Linked DNA regions of Trichocoleus sp. FACHB-46. The protein of the gene in region 1 interacts with the protein of each later gene in a pairwise test. Links are inferred from orthologs where the notes say so. Each region holds a gene or a part of one and is shown on either strand. Other genes may lie near its edges.

Region 1 (3,199 bases):
CAGCTTTAGACTACAGATGTTTCTTAAACTTTGATGCAATCTCACGGCGCTCAACTCATCGACGGTAAAGCTCTCGCTCAAAAAATTCAAGCAGAGCTGGCTCAACAAATTCAGTCGCTTCAAGCTCAGTACGGTCGCCCTCCAGGTTTAGCAGTGCTGATGGTGGGCGACAACCCTGCCAGTGCTGCCTATGTGCGAGGCAAAGAAAAAGCTTGCACAAATGTAGGCATGGCTTCTTTTGGCCAGCATTTACCTGCGACTACGACCCAAGCAGAGCTAGAGCAAATCATTCAAGCACTAAACCACGATGAGCGAGTGGATGGCATTCTGATTCAGCTACCCCTGCCAGAGCATTTGGATGGTGTGGCGCTGCTGAACCAACTCGACCCTGACAAAGATGCCGATGGCTTGCATCCAGTCAACTTGGGTCGCTTGGTTCGGAGTGAGCCAGGGCTTCGCAGTTGCACACCTGCGGGTGTGATGGAGCTGTTGAAAGAATATCAAATCGATCCCAAAGGCAAACATGCCGTAGTAATTGGTCGCAGTATTTTGGTCGGCAAACCAATCGCGCTGATGCTACTCGAAGCCGATGCCACAGTCGCGATCGCCCACTCCAAAACGCCAGATCTCGCTTCAGTGATTCGCAATGCCGATATTGTCGTCGCTGCGGTCGGTCGTCCAGAAATGATTACGGCTAACATGGTGAAGCCAGGAGCCGTCGTGATTGATGTGGGGATTAACCGCGTCACCAATGCTGAGGGCAAGAGCCGCTTAGTCGGAGATGTCCACTTTGACTCGGTTAAGACCGTTGCCAGTGCCATTACCCCCGTTCCGGGTGGGGTTGGTCCCATGACTGTGGCCATGTTACTGCAAAATACTGTGTGGAGTTATATCCAACGTCATCAAGGCGTGCAACAAGCCCCGTAGAATGTATAGAAGCTGAATGGCGCAGCCTTTAGCAATCTAACCAGTTGTGATGAAGAAAACCTGAGATGACGAGTAGGAGAGAGCTAGGGATGGTCTTGACTGATGAAACACATTTGTCCCAACCGCAATCCCCTTTTGATCTATCAGCCTATCTGAGCGAATGGCAAGTTCAGGTTGAAGCAGCACTCGACCATTCTATTGAGGTCGTTTACCCTGAAAAGATTTATGAGGCCATGCGTTACTCCTTGATGGCAGGAGGAAAGCGCTTACGCCCGATTTTGTGTCTAGCGACTTGCACCTTGCTCGGCGGCACAGCAGACATGGCAATGCCAACCGCCTGCGCCTTGGAAATGGTGCACACCATGTCCCTGATCCACGATGACCTCCCCGCAATGGATAACGATGATTATCGACGGGGTAAGTTGACCAACCACAAAGTTTACGGTGAAGACATTGCGATCTTGGCAGGTGACGGACTTCTTGCCTATGCCTTTGAATTTATTGCCACTCAAACTCGCAATGTCCCCGCTGAACAGGTTCTCAAAGTAATTGCTCGTTTAGGTCGAGCGGTCGGGGCGGCTGGATTAGTGGGAGGCCAAGTCGTAGATCTAGAGTCCGAAGGACGCTCTGATGTCTCTCTGGAAACTCTCAATTTCATTCACAACCATAAGACTGCCGCTTTACTAGAGGCATCTGTCATTTCCGGGGCTTTGCTAGCAGGAGCCGCAGAGGCCGATCTGCAACGGCTGTCTTGCTACGCCCAAAACATCGGTTTAGCTTTCCAGATCGTCGATGATGTGTTGGATATCACGGCGACCCAGGAAGAGTTGGGTAAAACCGCAGGCAAGGATCTCCAAGCTCAAAAAGCCACATATCCCAGCTTTTGGGGAATTGAAGAATCTAGAAACCAAGCTCAGCGACTGGTGGAATCGGCCAAAGCAGAGTTGGCTACCTACGGTGCCAAAGCTCAACCACTGATGGCGATCGCAGACTTCATCACTGCTCGTACCCATTAAGCCTCTTGTTGCCGTATTTTGGATTTTAGATTTTCTAGTGCTAAATCTAAAATCCAACATCCAAAATCTGATCGACGTTCTCTAACCCAAGCAAACCAACATGCAGGACTTTGCCGACATCCTAGACAACCGGGTGCTGATCGTTGCGCTTGTGTCTTGTCTTGTAGCTCAGGTCTTAAAAGTGATCGTTGAACTTGCCAAAAATCGCAAGTTAAATATTCGCGCTCTTGTAGAGACGGGCGGTATGCCTAGTGCCCACTCTGCTCTAGTTTCAGCTCTGGCAACTGGCGTAGGCCAAATCGTAGGCTGGGCTACACCAGAGTTTGCGATCGCCTTTATCTTCGCCATTATTGTGATGTACGACGCGGCTGGTGTGCGCCAAGCTGCGGGTAAACAAGCGCGGATTTTGAATCAAATTATTGATGAAGTCCTGCACGAACAATACGAGTTTACAGAAGCCCGCTTGAAAGAGTTGTTAGGCCATACTCCTGTGCAAGTTTTCGTGGGTTCAGCGCTGGGCGTCGCGATTTCTTGGTTTGCCGTACCGATGTTAGGTCGAGGCGTATAGGAGTGGGTGTGAGCGCATGGTTTAGTCGCTCGCTACCCTGACCTATTCCGCTGAAATCATAACTGTAGGTTTGAGCAAGACAACCCGACGGCTATCTACCAACATGACCCAAAAACCGCGATCGCTCAAAGTTTGTAGCGTAGCGTTTGCAGTCGTTTGGTTGGTGGTATAGCCTGCTAATAAATAAGGTTTTTGCCCATAAGAAACCAAGCCCACATCCTGGCTCAGTAGCTGTCGGACTTGAGCAGCAATTTCCGGTTGATCGAAATAATCAACTAAAACTGCATAACCTGTCCCTAAGGGTCGGGGACTGTAAGCTGAATTATTGGGATTTGGATTTGCTAAATTCGGACTTGTTGGCTGTAGTTGAATTTCAGGTGCTGGAGGTCTTGTTGCTTGAGCTTCAGCAGGACGGGCAACAGTCGCATCGAAGCCGTTTACTTCCTTAAGATACTGTGCCCAAGCATTAGCAATGCCCAAGCTACTAAACCCACTCACACGAGTGACCACTTGGTTCTGGTAATTGCAAACTGTCAAATCAGCTGTAGCAGGCAAAACTCGCTTTAACTGGGTTTGTTTGTCTGCTGCGGAGCCAGGCACTAAGAGAAGATACTCTGCGGCATTAGGGGGTTGGCATGCTGAGTAGCGAGTCTGAGCGATCGCACCGCCTCCAACCACTACTTCCATA
Region 2 (3,275 bases), on another replicon or contig:
TCAATGCCATCCTCATCTACAAAGAAGCCCAGCTTTTGGTAATCAACATCAGCCTCTTCTCTGGGGAAGGTCAGGTAAAGACCAGCCTCTTGATTCAAGACCATTTCCCGGAGTTCGCGATCATCCAGTTCCGCTGGAACTGGGATCAATCGGGTGACTGCTTCTCGCGCCGGGATCGCTGTTGCTGCACGCTTTACTTTAATTTTATTTTCAGCCAAGGCGGATTGAATCAAGCCAGCCATCGCAGTCGGGTCAGCAATTTGGCCCTCCTGAAATATACCCTCTGGCACCTCTACAGATGACAGCGTGACTAGTTTGAATGCCTGTCCCTGCTTCCGCACTTGGGCAATGTTAATTCGTTCGGGGGTGATCTCTATACCAACCCCTTTCGTACGCTTTGAAAATAGACCTTTCAATGTGTTAACCACAGCATTTATCCACTCAGTCGTATCAGTTTAGTTAGTTGGGTGAGGCCAGAGACAAGGGCTGTAGTGAGATGGATGCCGATGTATGGTAACCAATTTATTGCAGAATTACCATGCTGCTTAGAAGGATACAAACCTTAAAAAATATCATCAACAAAGAGTGAACTGCTCCTAGATTGCTGGTTGCGTCTTCGGGTGAAAACATCATTTACAGCAACACCATTCACTAAAGAAAAGAAAACGGCTGTTTTTTTCTCCTAATGTTTTTGGCTTTCATCCCCAATAAGCTCGTTTTGAACTTTCCAAAAGTTTGGTTTTTTTGGGGAACCAAGCAAGGGGACAGTTCGCTTGCGTTGATCTCAATCCAACTCAACTTACCAGCGATATTACACACAATTGTGAAAATTGCGTACACCTCTTCAAAAATTGAGTTAACTCGTACTGATGGAATAGGATTCATCCGGCTGATCAACCCATCACGATTTGAGGATAACCCATCAACCGAATAGGTATTTTCCTCTTTAGCAAACCACTAAGTGATGGCTGTCTTATGGTTAATTGTTCCCGCCAAGCTAGACAATGTCCTTTTGAGCTGTGTAAGCAGCGAAAAAGCGTAGAGCGACCCCTGAGCACCCGTCTGTTAGAACGGGATGCATGAAAGTATATATAAAAAAGAGAAAAATACAGACGGTTAAATTATGAATGCTGTGCCATCACGCCAGGAAAGCCAAGTTTGGGGAACTCCCTTAACCTCTAGTGGGCGACGCCTCATGCTGCTAGGCTCTGGAGAGTTGGGCAAGGAAGTTGCGATCGAAGCGATGCGGCTGGGGTTGGAAGTCATTGCAGTTGATTTCTATGCCCACGCTCCCGCGATGCAAGTAGCGCATCGATCCTATGAAGTGGATATGTTAGATGGCCCCAAGCTGCGGCACTTAATTGAGCGCGAAGAACCGGATTGGATTGTGCCAGAAGTGGAAGCGATCGCCACCGCTACCCTAGTAGAGCTAGAGCAAGAAGGCTGGCGGGTGATTCCTACCGCACGGGCAACCAACTTAACCATGAATCGCGAAGGCATTCGGCGGCTAGCAGCGGAAGAGTTAGGCTTGAAGACTTCGCCTTACCGTTTTGCCGATAGCGAGGCAGAATATCGGCAAGCGATCGCGGAACTGGGACTGCCTTGTGTCGTCAAGCCTGTCATGAGTTCTTCGGGAAAGGGGCAGAGTATTGTCCGAACTGAGGCTGAAATTGATGCTGCTTGGCAATACGCGCAGTCGGGGGGACGCGCCCAGAATCGCCGCATCATTGTCGAAGGGTTTGTCGAGTTTCATACGGAAATTACCTTGCTGACGGTGCGGGCTATAGATGGGACTCACTTTTGTCCTCCAATCGGACACATTCAAGTCGATGGTGATTACCGGGAATCTTGGCAACCTTGCCCGCTGAACCCAGACACGCTAGAGCAATGTCACGCCATCGGTCGTCAAATCACCGAAGCTTTAGGTGGTTGGGGCATTTTTGGTGTGGAGCTGTTTATTCAAGGTGATCCGGCAGGAGCGCAAACGGTTTACTTCAGTGAGGTCAGCCCTCGCCCCCACGACACAGGGATGGTGACGATGATTAGCCAAAATATGTCGGAGTTTGAGCTGCATGTGCGGGCGATCGCTGGGCTACCGATTGGTGAGATTGAGTTGATTCGGCCCGGAGCTTCGGCAGTGATTTTAGCGTCCGAGACGGGAGACAACCCCCGCTATGAAGGCATTGATCTTGCCTTGCAAGTCCCCACGAGCAAAGTTCGCATTTTTGGTAAACCTTCGTGTCACCAGAAACGACGCATGGGCGTTGCTTTGGCTTTAGGAGCCACAACCGACGAAGCCAGAGAACGAGCCAAAGCTTGTGCGGCTGCCGTCAAAGTTGTGGTGTAGTAGTGGCTACTTTGAAGCAGTAGATTGGGCAATACTCGACCGTTATGAAATTATGAGAATGAGACGCTGGAGACAATTTGGCATTTTTGCCTTGCTGGGCTTGCTTTTGAGTTGGCTAGTGAGTTGTGGCACAGGCCCTTCCAACTCTGGAAACAACCAAACTGCCGGGGTTAAGCAAGAAATTGAGTTCTGGACCATGCAGTTGCAGCCTCAATTTACCGACTATTTCAACCAACTGATTGGTAAGTTTGAAACGGAAAATCCTGATATCAAAGTGCGCTGGGTGGATGTGCCTTGGACGGCGATGGAGAGCAAGATTCTCACCGCTGTCTCCGCCAAAACTGCCCCCGATGTAGTCAACCTAAATCCGGGCTTTGCCTCTCAGCTTGCAGCTCGCGATGCCTGGTTAAACTTGGATGAAAAAATTCCCGCCGAAGTGCGCCAGCAGTACCTCCCCAATATTTGGAAAGCCAGCACGCTGAATAATCAAAGCTTTGGGATTCCTTGGTATTTAACGACGCGAGTTGCGATCTACAACACCGATTTGTTGAAGCAAGCAGGAGTGAGCCAGCCACCGACCACCTACGCTGAACTAGCTACAGTCGCTAAACAAATCAAAGACAAAACAGGCAAGTACGCCTTTTTTGCCACGGTGGTCCCAGAAGACTCTGGCGAGGTGATGGAGTCGTTTGTGCAGATGGGGGTTCAGTTAGTTGATGAGCAAGGTAAAGCCGCCTTTAATACGCCTCAAGGCAAGGCTGCTTTCCAATATTGGGTGGATCTGTACAAGAACGGGGCTTTGCCTCGTGAAGTGCTGACCCAAGGACACCGCCACGCGATCGACTTGTATCAGCAAGGTGAAACTGCCATCTTGGCTTCTGGTCCAGAATTCCTGAATACGATCGCTAAAAATGCTCCTGCTGTGGCT

The links.
Region 2: the proteins of crtE (region 1) and purT interact in binary tests that used the Escherichia coli proteins (3 or more experiments, as listed by UniProt). The link is inferred for Trichocoleus sp. FACHB-46 from one-to-one orthologs.

The regions. Positions count from the first base shown.
Region 1 is NZ_JACJOD010000031.1:15,482-18,680, reverse strand. What follows is about bases 104-2,979. They hold crtE (geranylgeranyl diphosphate synthase CrtE), read left to right. Parts: upstream 104-1,016; coding sequence 1,017-1,943; downstream 1,944-2,979. Other genes in these bases: H6F72_RS18190 (hypothetical protein), read right to left, coding at 2,554-2,979; H6F72_RS18195 (divergent PAP2 family protein), read left to right, coding at 2,044-2,511; folD (bifunctional methylenetetrahydrofolate dehydrogenase/methenyltetrahydrofolate cyclohydrolase FolD), read left to right, coding at 104-927. Also shown: more of folD, read left to right, coding at 34-103; more of H6F72_RS18190, read right to left, coding at 2,980-3,198.
Region 2 is NZ_JACJOD010000008.1:19,416-22,690, reverse strand. What follows is about bases 284-3,235. They hold purT (formate-dependent phosphoribosylglycinamide formyltransferase), read left to right. Parts: upstream 284-1,123; coding sequence 1,124-2,347; downstream 2,348-3,235. Other genes in these bases: H6F72_RS04870 (sugar ABC transporter substrate-binding protein), read left to right, coding at 2,406-3,235; pilM (type IV pilus assembly protein PilM), read right to left, coding at 284-428. Also shown: more of pilM, read right to left, coding at 1-283; more of H6F72_RS04870, read left to right, coding at 3,236-3,275. UniProt on the Escherichia coli protein: Involved in the de novo purine biosynthesis. Catalyzes the transfer of formate to 5-phospho-ribosyl-glycinamide (GAR), producing 5-phospho-ribosyl-N-formylglycinamide (FGAR). Formate is provided by PurU via hydrolysis of 10-formyl-tetrahydrofolate.